DNA from 3 places in the Fructilactobacillus cliffordii genome. Region 2 is predicted to be linked to each of the others. Evidence: riboswitches for the same ligand, from Rfam matches in the RefSeq annotation. Region 2 holds a riboswitch; each other region holds the start of a gene.

Region 1 (4,664 bases), 180 kb from region 2:
TTGTTAGCAATTTGGGCGTAAAAATGATTCCAATCGTTGGTCATGGTTCTCACTAATTCCTGGTCTATCAAGTAGTTCAACAATGACTGTTTTTCGGGTTTGTCTAAAAAAGTATATTTTTGTGGCGCATTAAAGTTCCCAAATTGTTTACGTAACGTAGGTAAATCGAGCTTGTGAATTTGGGATGCGGACCGGATGGGGATGATGACGCCCGTATTTTTAGCTTGAAAGTAGTCAAAAATCTCATGATAATCATCGTTACCGACAATTGAGCCAATCCGGGCGAGGTGGTCAGCGTCACTGATAATGGGTTGATTACACCGGATAAAGGTGGAGATGCCACCATTTTTACCGCTGGCATAGATAAAGGCTTGAAACTGATCTTTAAAAAAGGACTTCCGGTATTCAATGACTTTGGTGCCGGCATTAATCTCATCCACGTATTCTTTGTGAATCGAGATTAACAGGGTAGGTAAGAGTGGATCGTAGCCAGAACGAATGGTGGTCATGAGTGATAATTCTCCTCAAAGTTGCAAGTTAATTTTAATTATAAGCTAATTCTAACCAGCATCACAAGCGGGTTAGAATTACTGGCAGCGCTACCGTTTCGCACTGATCTCTGCTATACTAAGAAAGACGATTATTGATATAAAACAGACACAAAATGTTAATATTTTGGAGGAAACTATATTGAATAATAGCAAGTATGCGTTCCGAGTCATTCCACAAGACGAACGGAACATGAACTACTGGGACATGTTTGCCACGTGGTTTGGCGCGAACGCCAATAACGGGACCTGGTTCATCGGGGGCGTGGTAGCCGCCTGTGGCTTGATTGGTGGGACGACCGCAACGTTAATTGCTGGGGTGCTGGCCTACATCTTTTTGAGCATGTTGGGGTACGTGGGTTATCAAACCGGAGCCACGACCACGGTGTTATCCCGGGGATCGTTCGGGATTCGCGGCAGCATCATTCCGTCGCTGATTAACATCACCCTGTTCCTAGGGTGGACGGCCGTGAATACTTTCATTGCGGCAACTTCGTTAGCCTTCATCTTCCACAGTCTTTTCAAGTGGCCACTCTTTGGTCATCCGGGTGGAAACCTTGGGATGATTGTCGGAATTGGCATTATGAGTGTCCTGCACATTTTGAGTATCGTGGCGGGGCAACGTTCCGTGCAGTTAGTGGAACGGATTGGAGTCGTGTTGGTCATCATCTTTGTGATTTTAGAAACGGTTGTGGTCTTTAAGAACGTTTCGTTGACCGATTTGTTGCATTACCGGATTCCAGCAGCACAAAAAATGCCGTTTGGATTAGGGATTGATACCATCGCCGCTGCTAGTCTAGGTTGGGTGACCGGCGCTGCTGACTTTACCCGATTCACCCGGAAGAAACACGTAGCCATTAGCGCTCCGTTCTGGGGAGCCTTGCTTGGACTGCTGAGTTTCACGCTGATTGGGATTTGTACCACAATTAGCGTAGCCATGACGTCTGGAAGTTACGATCCGAACAACTCTGACCCTAGTATCATTGCCAACAAGCTTGGTCTCGGTTTCATCGCTATGATCGTGATTGTCTTGACCAGTATGACGGCCAACGCGGTTAACATTCAGGCTGGGGCTTCCGCTTTGAACAACGTCTTTCACAAGGTCAGCTTCAACAAGTCGTTGGTCATCATCACGCTTGTTTCCATGTTATTAACCTTTGTGCCATTGTTAAACGGAAGTTTCTTAGCATCCTTCACGTCCTTCCTGGACTACACGGGAATGTTACTCGGACCCATCATCGCCATCATGTGTGTCGATTACTTCCTCTTAAACCGGAAGAATTACACGCCGCAAACTTTGTCTAATCCGAAAGGACAACTTTGGTACCAGGGTGGTTACAACGTGATTGCGATTGTGACGCTGGTCTTGGGCGTGATTTTGTACCTGGTTTTGAAGAACATGCCGGTCATTAAAGAGACCGTCGGCGCTACGTTCATTTCGATGATTTTCTCCGCCATTGTCTACTACGGATTGTCCCGTGGTTTTGGCCTAGAAAAAAATACGAAGTAGTAAGAAAAAATATGTTATAATAAGTGCAGAATAAAAAGTTGGGGTGCCACGAGCTGAGATTAAACCCATTGAACCTGATGTAGTTAGGACTGCCGCAGGGAACGATTATCGCGTTTGAAAAGCCGATTGTTACTAGTGCAATCATGAATTCGTTTTTCAAAGCACTCAGCCGTGGTTGAGTGCTTTTTATTATGGCTAAATTATAAAAGGAGGACGAAATTATGAAACACTGGGTATCGGAATGGCATTTGAAAAACATTATTTTAGTAACGTTAATTGGGATTATTACGGGATTGATTTTCTGGATTATGGATCCGATTTACACGGCCGTAACGGCGGTTTTGACGCCGCTGGGATTGGCGCCGTTTGCAGGTTCCATCCTGCTCGGATTTTGGACAATGGCTGGTCCACTGGCTTTACTGGTAGTACGGATTCCCGGTTCCGGATTGTTAGCCGAATTACTGGGTTCCGTGGTAGAAATGCTACTCGGCGGAATTTGGGGTGCTTCCACGTTGATTTCTGGGTTAATCCAAGGGGTGAGTTCTGAACTGGGATTCGCGGTTACAGGCTACAAGAACTACGGCTGGTTGAGTGTAACGCTGACTTCGATTACCACCACGGTGATTACGTTTGGGTACCAATTGATCAGACAAGACTATGCTGGTTTTAGCGTGGGCTTGATTGTGGCATTATTCCTAGTAGGCTTGGTATCCGTCTTCCTCTTCAGTGGGGTGCTTTCACTGTTGATTGCGCGGATGTTAGAACGGGCTCATTTGTTGGAAAAATAAAACGACTGCTTATAACAAATAGCAAAATGCTGAAATTTTAGCGATTATTAATTCAACGCAGCAACAAGTTAACGCTTTGTTAGATAACTTGAAGGAACAAATTAAGCGCAACGAATAGTGTAAATAAGCATACAAAAAGGACCCTCTTCACTGGGAAGAGGGCCCTTTGCTGTTTTTAAAATTAATATTTTAAATTGTAAGTACCATCAGGCATAACGTCATAAAGTCCAACCGTTCCGCTACCACCTTGAGCTCGAATTGATTTAGAGATCACTTTAATTTCATATACCCCATTATCGGTAGACAATACATCGTATGAATAATCAGAACTATTACCAAGTTCATTTTTTATGATGTTAATGGCTGCCTCAGAAGTGTTAACTACGTCGGTATTACCGGCTGCTTGGTTCTTTACTGATTGAGACTCTTGCGGTTGGTTTTGATTAGCATTGGAACTGTTGCTAGTGCTATCATCTGCGTTATTAGTGTTGGCATTGTTTACTGCTACTTGACTGTCAGCAGTACTATTCCGATTATTTTGGTTAGAATCAGCATTTGGGGTTTGGTCGGATTGAGTGTTAGGGTTAGCACTGTTTTTCTGAGCTTCTTGATCAGACGTTTCCTTTTGCTCTTTTTTCTTTGTATTAGTTTTTTTCTTGTTTTGCTTGTGTTCGGTTTTAGCATGTGCAGTTTCCGATTTATGTTGGTCATTACCACAAGCCGCCAAACTAAGGAGCAGGGTGAGGGCAACTGGAATTACCAGTAAGCTTTTTTTCTTCATATTTTTCTCCCTTAGAATCAGTTATAACTTAATTCTAGCATAGTTAAACACTGAAAAAGAGATTGGGTTGCGAGCAAGTAGACTGCTGTTATCCATGAAGTACTCAGTCGATAAAAGGAGAGTCATCATTTTTTTCATCAACTAAAATCACCTTTTGGTCTTTAGTTGTACGATTTTGCTTGCTTAGAAGTCTGGCTCAATCCTTGTTCCATTGATCAGTTGGAATAATTAATTCTCCGTTCTTAGATTTGGTATCTACGTGATTTTTCATAGTATGTGTTCCTTCTTTAATAATAAGTCTTAGTGCCCACGATCCGTTAAATAAATCTTGATCATTGCAATTGAAATCCAACTAATCAAGAGCAGTGGCAGGACCAGTAAGTTGAGTTCGTTGATATCTAGGTTTTCGGCCGAAATCCCAGCTTTGGCAAAGATTTTTAAGTTAGAGCTGGATCCCGTTAAAAACTGGTAGAGCGTTAGGGCAATCGTGGTCCATTGGATGTAATACTCCACTTGCATCACTAACATGCTGTTTGAATCCTTGAACAAATTTAAGTATCTGATGAAATAAAAGTTGATGATGCCGCCGATAAACGTGGCCGCAAGACAAAAGGTGAGAATCCGAATGTCATAGTGCAGCAGTTTTACCATGAAAAAATAAACCCCACTGACAGAGATTAGCAATGCGATGCTGGACGTAATCTCCATCAAAAAGAAGTATAATCCAGACTTTAAAAATAAATATTTATCTTGTGAGCGACCAGCGATAAATCCGATTGCTAGTAATAAGCCAATTAAAATAATGACGCTAACTATCATATTGGACTCCTTTATTTAGTTTATAGCTGATTCAATCATAAAAGACCTACTCAATTAAAGAAATACCCAAAGTGAGATTAAGCAACGGAAAGATATCTCTACAATCTGAATCTTACTAAAGTCGTTTTGGGGAAAGAAAATGGTCAAAATACCTAAAATGGGAACTTATACAATTGTGTTCTAATTGGGTAGCAATGATATTACACACCAGTGTATAA
Region 2 (4,664 bases):
ATCTGGCTGGGTTACCAAGCTTGGCGGCGGGGTGCGTTTTCTCAATTTCAGGTAGTTAAAAAAGCAGCTGGCTTATTAGCCTTATTAATCACAATTGGCTACGGTTCCGCTTTCTTAGAAATTCGGATTGCGCGGGCGCTACACTGGGCCACGCCTTTCTACGTGACTAGTTACTGGAACTGGCTGTGGACCATGCTGTTTATTTTACTGACGGTTGCAGCAGTTGGGATTAGTCAACGACAACCACGCTGGTGGCCATTATTGTTACTGGTGGTTTCCCTAGAAATGGGCACTAACTTGTGGCTGGCCCTCGGTGGAACCCATGAATACGGGAATCAAAACCAATTTGTGCAAAAATACAATCGGTCTGCTCAACTGGTGAAAACGGCTCAAGATCGACACCGCTTTACTCGGTTAGATGTCAATAACCAGTTGTACGTGCACAACTTCAACATTAATTATAACCAGTACAATGACTCCCTCCTGTTTGATTTTTACGGAGTGAATAGTTACACGTCCTCACTCAACGTCCATACGCATGATGCACTGACCAAGCTCGGTTTGTATAGTCGAAACGAGCGCCGGGTTAGTGTCCGGGGCTTAACGCCGGTAACCGCGCAACTCTTGAGCGTTGGGCGTCAGGTGGACATCAGTTCTACCGGAAAGCGGCAAATTAAAACCACGCCGACTAACGCCGGCCTTGGTTATGCCGTTTCGGACCAACTGGAGCACCTGCACTTAGCTAACAATGACGTGTATGGCAACTTGAATCGCTTGTTCCAAGCGGAAAGCAATTCCAAGACCACTGTCTTCCATCCCAATGTGGTTCAGCTGGTGCAAGCTCAGAAGAAGAGGGGTCAGTACCGCTATCGAGTTCGGGTAACAGCTGCCAAACCGGGCATGCAGTATCTTGATTTGCAGCGGGTTAGTCCCAACCAAAAACTGCAGATTCTGGTTAACGGGCAACCCATTCAGAGTCGCTATCCACAGAATGGAGCAGAGCTGATTGAGCTAGGATACAGAAATGCTCAAGAGCAGTTTACGGTGCAGTTCATGAGTAACCGGAAGCTCAATCAGCATGATTTACAAACGACCTTTGCTAGTTATCAGGGTCAAGCGGTAGATCGCTTTAGCCAGGCTACGGTACCTTATCAATTGCACGTGGACCATCCGGACCGCCTTGCCATTCATGGAAACCACTTTACGGGTACGGTTAAAACGACCCAAACTCGGCCGGTGGTGTTGATTAGCATTCCGTACGATCAAGGGTGGACGATTACAGATGGCAATAAACCTGTTAAAATGAAGAAGGCGGTGAACGGATTGTCACAAGTTCGGTTAAATCCTGGCACTCATCGGTTGACGTTCCGGTACCAGACCCCGGGTCTTAAGGCTGGTTTCTTAATCTCACTGGTGGGATTAATTGGAACCGGATTGGCCGGATGGTTCTGGCGGAAAAAGCGTACGGTTAGGAGAAATGTATAATGGTAGTAACAGCATATTTAGTAAGACACGGACAAACTTATTTAAACCTTTATAACAAGGTCCAGGGGTGGATTGATTCCCCCTTGACTTCGAAGGGAATTGCGGATGCCCAGGACGCGGGTGACCGGTTAGCAAAAATTGAATTTGACGCCGCCTTTACCAGTGACTCGGGCCGGGCAGTGGCAACCGGTCGTGAGATTTTGAAGAAAAATCCGCGTGGGATGGACATCATTACTTACCAATATCCTGAACTTAGAGAACAGTTCCACGGCTATTTTGAAGGGGAAAACCTCGAACAAATGTGGCAGTTCGTGGGGGAACAAGTTGATATTACTAACGAAGCGGGCGTTTTAGACCACTACGGACTGGAACGAGCTCGGGATCTGATTGCCAAGGCGGATCTGTACAACAATGCCGAAAATAACCAACAGTTTTGGGACCGCTTGAACCGGGGCTTTGATCGGATTCGGGAAAATACTGAGGATGGGCAGAACATCCTGATTGTGTCTCACGGGATGACGATTCGATCAATTGTGGATCGATACGCCCCAGAACTCGATGATGGGCAAGCCGCTAAAAATGGTAGCATCACTAAGTTACTGATTCATCCGGAAACCATTGAGGTTGAATACTACAATAAATTAGACCAGGATGTGTAGTTGCTTGGTTCAAGCAACTAGTGCTACAATGACGTTAATCAAATAAAAAGTTGGGGTGCCATGCGCTGAGATTATACCCATTGAACCTGATGTAGTTAACACTATCGCAGGAAACTTTTATCCCGGACGGATTTCGTCCCTTAATAATTGTTAATCTCAAAGTTCTCAGCGATTGCTGGGAACTTTTTTTATTTGGTTAATTTAGTTCATGAGAAGGAGATTGACTAATGCAACCAACCGGAAGTAGGCAGATGCAGCAGACGGTGGCGAAACTGATGCCACAATTTATGGAAAATTCTTTTGTAAAAGGGATTGCTACGGGAAGTTTATCCCGGGCGGTCGTAGTGAATTACGTTCAACAGGATAACCTATATTTAGATCGCTTTTTAACCCTGTATCAGCAGGTGTTAGGTGCATTAAATCCTAGTTTATTGGAGCAAACGGAACACGACATTCAACGCGAAAACGGGGCGCATCGGGTGTTATTGCAGGTGGCGCAGACCACGACGGACCAGATTATGACGCCGTTGCCGGCTGTCAAGCAAGTCACCGGGGCGTACTTGGAACACATGGAACGTGCGACTGAACAATCGGTCTTTTTAGGACTCGCCAGCATGCAAGCCTGTCCCGCGGTTTATAGGGAATTGGCGCAACGATTGGTCCAGCAGGGAGTTAATCGTGCGGATAATCCATTTGCTGGCTGGATTAACTTCTATGTCGGAACTGATGATGATTTTGACCATACCATGTTTCACGAGTTGGACCAGCTGAGTCCAACCGTGATGGCTGCGGAACGGCAGCAGGCGCAGCAAGTTTTTCGCAAGAGTTGTGAATTAGAACTGGCCTTTTTTACCCAGGCCAAGGATGATGATTAACATGCCACAATATCCAACTGGACTCACGATTGCGGGAACTGATTCCGGCGGGGGTGCGGGCATGATGGCCGACATCAAAACGATGCAAACCCTTAAAACCTTTGCAACATCGGTAATAGTCGGATTGACGGCGCAAAATACGGAGGGCGTGCAGCGGATTGAAACCGTGGACGCCGCCATGATAGATACTCAATTTGCGTCCGTTGCCGCGGACTTTGACGTTCGGGCGGCCAAAACTGGAGCCCTTTTTGATTCCGATCACGTGCAGGCGGTGGTACGGAACCTGGCTCGCTTTCACTTTCCGGTGGTCGTCGTGGATCCGGTGATGGTCGCTAAGGGCGGTAGTCATTTGTTAGATGAAGCTGGAATTGCGACCCTTAAAACGGATTTACTGCCACTAGCCGACGTGGTTACGCCGAATTTGCCAGAAGCCGAACTTTTAGCCGGCCGCACCATTCATAATCGCGTGGACGTTTTAAACGCAGCGAAGCAGATTCAGCAGTTGGGCGCTGCCAACGTGGTGATTAAGGGCGGTCACGGGACGAATGCCGTGGTTGCCGATTACGTAAAACTAGCGGACGGCACCGATTACTGGATGGAAAGTCCCCGAGTTAACACGAACCGAACGCACGGCACGGGCGATACCTTGTCGTCCGCCATCGTCTCCTACGTGGCCCACGGGATGAACCTAAAGCAGGCGATTCGGCAGGCGCACGACTACTTAGCTACAATTATTCCGCATCCGTTGCCCCTGGGCCACGGTCACGGACCGTTGAATCACGGATTATGGGAGGAACATGATGAAATTTAAACCGGAAATGTTGCAAGTGTACTTGGTAATTGGAACCCAAAATGTGGGTCATCAACCCGCACGACTGTTGCAGGTGGTGCAACAAGCGCTCGCGGCTGGAGTCACGGCAGTTCAATTCCGCGAAAAAGATGGTTCTCAATTGGATGTAGCAGAGCGGGTGCATTTAGGAAAAGTAATCCACCAGTTGACTAAAGCAGCTGATGTTCCCCTGTTAGTCGATGATGACGTTCAGTTAGCGGAACAGATTGGAGCCGAAGGGGTCCACGTGGGCCAGACTGATGATACCGTAGGCCCAATTCGAGCTCAGCATCCGGACTGGATCATTGGATTATCAGTCCACAACGAGGCGGAATTGCAGGCTAGTCAAGCTGACCTTCCGCAGGTGGATTATCTAGGCGTGGGACCGGTCTTTGCGACCGATAGTAAACCCGATGCCCAGGCTCCAATTGGAGTAGCCGGGCTTCAAGCAGTGCAAGCACAAACGGAGCTACCCCTGGTTGCCATTGGTGGCATTAGTGAAACCAACGTCCGCGAACTGAGTGCGGTGCCAACCATTGGAGTTTCGGTAATTTCTGCCATTACGCAGAGTTCAGATCTTCAGAAAACGGTGCAACTTTTAAAAACGAAGGGAGCAACTCATGAAAACTAACTTATTAGCCCAGATTCACAGTCAGACCCCGATTGTCTTAAACGTCGCTAACCACGTGACGCCACAACGGGTTGCAGATGGAATCAACTACATTGGCGGTTCACCGATGATGGTGGCTGATCCACTGGAAGCAGCAGATTTAGCCCACATTGCTAACACGGTGGTTTTAAACTTGGGGTCAACCA
Region 3 (4,664 bases), 200 kb from region 2:
GTTCCGTAATAAAGTTGTGAGAAGAAAATCCCAAGCGCGGGCAGTAGGGCAATTAGGCTAAACGTGAGGACCTTCTTGAGCTGCCGACTTTGTTTCCAAATTAGATAACCAAGGCAGACGATAATCAGAACTAAATTAATGGTTAGGTTCGGAATCAGTGAGATTTCAAAGGCAATTAGAACAATTAAAAGTAATTTTAAGGCAGGATTCATTAGTCGGCCTCCTGGTAGGTAAACGTGTGCTCGGCAAGCTGTAAGTGATAATCGTAAAAGTGGGGAATGGCAAAGCGCTGGTGACTAATCACCAGTAATTGCTGCTCGGATCCCTGGTATTGTTGCTTTAACAACGCTTGCACGGTGGCCACGGAAGCTTGATCGAGACCGGCAAATGGCTCGTCCAGAAGCAGCAGTTGGGGATTACGAATCAACATCACCAGAATTTGGAGCTTTTTCTGTTGGCCCCCACTGAGGGTGTAAACGCTCTGTCGCTCGTGGCCTTCGAGGTGTAATTGGTGCAGGGCCTGTTCCACTGTCTCAGTGTTCCATGTGGAACATTGGCTGGTTTTGAGTGCCAACTCTAACTCTTCGGCAACGGTCACCCGTAGGAATTGATCGGGAGCTGATTGAAAAACCAGTCCGAGTCGGTCGTAGTAACGTTTGTTTTTGATTTTTTGAATGTTTTGTTGCTTTAGGGTGATTTGCCCGGCATACTTCTGTAGTTTGCTCAGGCTCCGAATTAAAGTTGATTTCCCGCTTCCGCTTGGTCCAGTGATCAGGGTGCAACCAGCTGGGATTTCTAGTTCCGGAACTGAAAGTAATGGGGTTTGTCCGTACCAAATTTGATAGTCTTGGAGCCGAAAAAGTGCATCCTGAGGATCAGGAAGCGAGAAGCGTTGCTTGAGTTGCCGGCGGTTGGCAAATAATTCCGCCTGCGCCGCTGTCGACAACAAATGAAGCTCGTGTTTGTTAGCATCGACCGTGACCACGTGATTTACCAGGTCCTGATACCCGGTTAGATCGTGGTCGGAAACGATGATGGTTTTGCCGTGCTCCGTCTGAAGTTGGTGCAATTGTTGCAAAATGTCACGTTTGGATTGCGGATTAATGCTGGCAAATGGTTCGTCCAGCAGAAAAATGGCGGGATCGAGCGCTACCATCGTAGCCAAAATGGCCTTTTGCTTTTCACCTCCAGAGAGGGAGAGGACCTTGCGCTCGGCTAAAGCTTCAATGTGACAAAATTCCAGCGCTGCCTGGATCTTAGCCGGAATCTCCGCTGGATCCGTTTGCTGATTTTCTAGGGCAAACTGGAGCTCACCGGCAACTGTCTGCATGACAAACTGTTGGTTGGGATCCTGTAGCATCATGCTAACGGTCTTAGACCGTTGGGCTGCCGGTAATTCCGGGAGCGACTGATGTTGTAACGTAATTTCACCCTGGTAGGGTTGGTCACTGAGCCCGGCCATCAATTCTAAGATGGTGGATTTTCCGCAACCGGATGGGCCGCTTAAGAGCCAAAACTGGCCGGTTGGAATTTCTAACTGAACGTCGTGAAACAGGGGTTCAGTTTGATTCGGATATTTAAAACTAAAATGATGCAGTGTGACTGCTGATTCCATAGCTTCCTCCACGAAAAAACCGCCCTCCAAAAATGGGGGACGGTTGAATTTTTTGCGACAACTGTGTGTCAGGTTACCTCCGCTAGCATTACCTAGATCAGGTTCAACGGGTATTATCTCAGCCGTAAATGGGCACCCCAGCTATTCGATTAGGTTAAGTATACCAGATTTTGGCTGGTGGTCGGGCAGCAAAAGTGACATTTAGCTGAAACTGTTTGCCCGAAAAGAGTGGTTTTAATCCATTGAACTTAATTGGGGTGGGCAAAGTTAGCCTAATTTGGCACAATCAGAAACAGACTACTTGTAAAGGATGAAAATTATTTATGAAGCTGAAAGAAATGACTTATTGTGCCCTGATGATTGCAATCATTGCCTGTTTAGGACTGATTCCGTTAATCACGATTCCTTTTTTACCCGTGCCGATCTCCTTTCAAACGGCGGGGATCATGCTAGCCGGGTCCTGTTTGGGCCGGAAACTCGGGTTTTGGAGCGTCACGCTCTTTTTACTGCTCGTGGCAGTCGGATTACCGTTGTTAGCGGGTTTTCGCGGGGGAGTTGGGGTCTTTTTTGGATCCACCGCTGGTTATCTCATTAGCTGGCCGTTTTGTGCCTACGTAATTGGCTGGTTAGTGAAGCACCTACACCGCATTCCGTTATTCTGGCGCTTTGCAGTTGCCAACTTACTAGGTGGAATGCTACTGATGAACCTCGTGGGCGCCGGCTATCTGGCTTGGCAAAGTAACTTACCGTTTACCCAGGTGCTTGTTAGCAGTCTGGTCTTTTTACCCGGTGATGCCTTAAAAGCGTTGGTCGTGGCGGTCGTAGCGGATCAATTGGCCCGGCACCGCTTGTCACCTCATTTTTAGGTCAAACCAAAAAGAGCTCCTTCGTTTGGAAGGGGCTCTTCGCAACTCTAGACGTCTAAATCGGTTTCTTCTGATTTAGTTGAAGTGTTGGTTGTAGCTGTTTCTTTAGCATTATCTTTTACGGCATCTTTTTCTGCTTCTGGGTCTTCTTTTTCAATCCCGTAAGCGACTCGGACCTTGTGGGTTAATTCATCCACGAGTTCTGGTTTTTCCTTCAGGTTAGCCACGGTCTTGTTCAATCCCTGACCGAGTCGTTCTTCTCCATAGGAGTACCAGGATCCGGACTTGTTAATGATATCCTTATCCACGGCTAGGTTCACCATGTCGGCAACTGGTTCGATTCCGTGCCCAAAACTCATTAACGTGTCAACGGTCTTGAATGGTGGCGCCACCTTATTCTTAGCCACTTTGATCTTGGTTTCTTTTCCCACGACCTCTTGGCCTTCCTTAGATTGCTTACTACCGCTTACCCGCAAGCGAACACTGGAGTAGAACTTCAGAGCCCGACCACCGGGAGTGGTTTCGGGATTTCCAAACATGACTCCGACTTTTTCTCGAAGTTGGTTGATGAAAATCACGACGGTCTTGGTTTTATTGATGTTAGCGGTTAATTTCCGCAAAGCCTGTGACATTAACCGGGCTTGGAGTCCTACGTGGGAATCACCAATGTCACCTTCAATCTCGGATTTCGGGACTAACGCAGCCACGGAGTCTACCACCACGAGGTCGATGGCTCCAGAACCAATTAGGGCGTCTGCAATTTGCAGGCCTTCCTCACCGGTTCCGGGCTGGGACAGCAATAGGTCATCAATGTTAACCCCGAGCGCCTTAGCGTACTCCGGATCCATCGCGTTTTCGGCATCGATGTAGGCAGCAGTACCACCGTTTTTTTGCAATTCGGCAACGGCCTGCAGGGCAATGGTGGTCTTCCCGGAAGATTCAGCTCCAAAAATTTCCACAACCCGACCGCGGGGGAATCCACCAATTCCTAAGGCAATATCTAGGGAGAGAATCCCCGTGGAAATGGCCTCAACGTTGGAATTAGGGGTTTCACCCATCCGCATGATGGCTCCAGTTCCGAATTCTTTTTTGATTTGTTTTAAAGCTTTGTCAAGTTCAGCTTGACGAGCATCTTGCGCGCTCTTTTTTGAATTTGTGGCCATTCAAAGCACCCTTTCTGTTTGACGTGAACGTATGTTTGGTTCCTCGATAATAATTATTCTACGCTATTAAGTACGAAATTCCAACCGAAAACGGTTCAGTTTTAAGCTAATTAACGGAAATATTTTGACTGGATCCCCGTTAATTATAACTTATTTGGAAAAATGTGTATCTTTGCAAAAAATTAACTATTATAATGAGTCAATAATTAATCAGTTTGGCTAAGGAGGTTTTTTATGAATAAAATTTGGGAACGGATTACCCGGAAGGCATCTGCCCAAGGCTTGTTAGATCAAGATTCTCGCCTCGAACCCCATATGACAACGAAGGATTTGCTGGGGTTGGGACTAGGAATGGTGGTTGGAACCGCTATCTTTACTCTACCTGGAATTGTGGCAGCGGAACATACGGGGCCTGCGGTAGCTTTAGCCTTCCTCGTCGGCGGAATTGGTGCGGGACTCGCAGCGTTAGCCTATGCCGAAATGGCAGCGACGTTACCGGTGGCCGGATCGGCCTTTTCCTGGATTAGCGTGTTGTTTGGCGAAGGGTTTGGCTGGATTGCCGGGTGGCTAATGTTATCCGAATACTTTTTGGCAATTACCTTTGTGGCATCCGGATGGTCAGCTTACGTCCAGGGTTTTTTAGGGGAGTTTGGGATTCACCTCCCGTCGTACCTAGCCTCAGGGTATAACCCGAAAACAGGTGGGGTCTTTGACCTTTTTGCCGCGCTTTCGATTATCTTAGTTAGTCTGCTGTTAAGCCGCAAAATGGCGGGGGTTAACAGGTTAGAAAATGTGCTAGTAATTCTTAAGGTGGCTGTGGTTGTGATGTTCATTGTGGTCGGATTGACTGCCATTCACCCCGCTAACTATCATCCGTTTATTCCGGCTCACCGTCCAGGCACGGCCTTTGGAGGCTTTACCGGAATCTTAGCCGGAGCAGCGCAGGTCTTTGTGGCCTACGGAGGCTTTGACGTGATTGCATCGAATACTGCGGAAACCAAGGATCCCGGTAAGAACATG

What was found. Region 2 has a riboswitch for thiamine pyrophosphate ahead of M3M38_RS03785 (TenA family protein). Riboswitches for the same ligand answer to the same signal wherever they lie in the genome.
Region 1: it holds a riboswitch for thiamine pyrophosphate, as region 2 does, so the genes downstream of both, M3M38_RS04605 (ECF transporter S component) here and M3M38_RS03785 (TenA family protein) in region 2, are expected to answer to the same signal.
Region 3: it holds a riboswitch for thiamine pyrophosphate, as region 2 does, so the genes downstream of both, M3M38_RS04675 (ABC transporter ATP-binding protein) here and M3M38_RS03785 (TenA family protein) in region 2, are expected to answer to the same signal.

Annotation. Positions count from the first base shown of each region.
Region 1 covers NZ_CP097117.1:925,678-930,341, forward strand. Annotated here, with positions in the region: gene M3M38_RS04595 (hypothetical protein) at 1-509, opposite strand, end outside; gene M3M38_RS04600 (purine-cytosine permease family protein) at 688-2,058, shown strand; TPP riboswitch at 2,088-2,176, shown strand; gene M3M38_RS04605 (ECF transporter S component) at 2,280-2,846, shown strand; gene M3M38_RS04610 (hypothetical protein) at 3,028-3,627, opposite strand; gene M3M38_RS04615 (SA1002 family membrane protein) at 3,928-4,446, opposite strand.
Region 2 covers NZ_CP097117.1:741,706-746,369, reverse strand. Annotated here, with positions in the region: gene M3M38_RS03795 (YfhO family protein) at 1-1,485, shown strand, start outside; gene M3M38_RS03790 (histidine phosphatase family protein) at 1,485-2,144, shown strand; TPP riboswitch at 2,186-2,274, shown strand; gene M3M38_RS03785 (TenA family protein) at 2,372-3,019, shown strand; gene thiD (bifunctional hydroxymethylpyrimidine kinase/phosphomethylpyrimidine kinase) at 3,021-3,830, shown strand; gene thiE (thiamine phosphate synthase) at 3,820-4,479, shown strand; gene thiM (hydroxyethylthiazole kinase) at 4,469-4,664, shown strand, end outside.
Region 3 covers NZ_CP097117.1:942,399-947,062, forward strand. Annotated here, with positions in the region: gene M3M38_RS04670 (energy-coupling factor transporter transmembrane component T family protein) at 1-212, opposite strand, end outside; gene M3M38_RS04675 (ABC transporter ATP-binding protein) at 212-1,615, opposite strand; TPP riboswitch at 1,672-1,765, opposite strand; gene M3M38_RS04680 (biotin transporter BioY) at 1,939-2,481, shown strand; gene recA (recombinase RecA) at 2,529-3,644, opposite strand; gene M3M38_RS04690 (APC family permease) at 3,879-4,664, shown strand, end outside.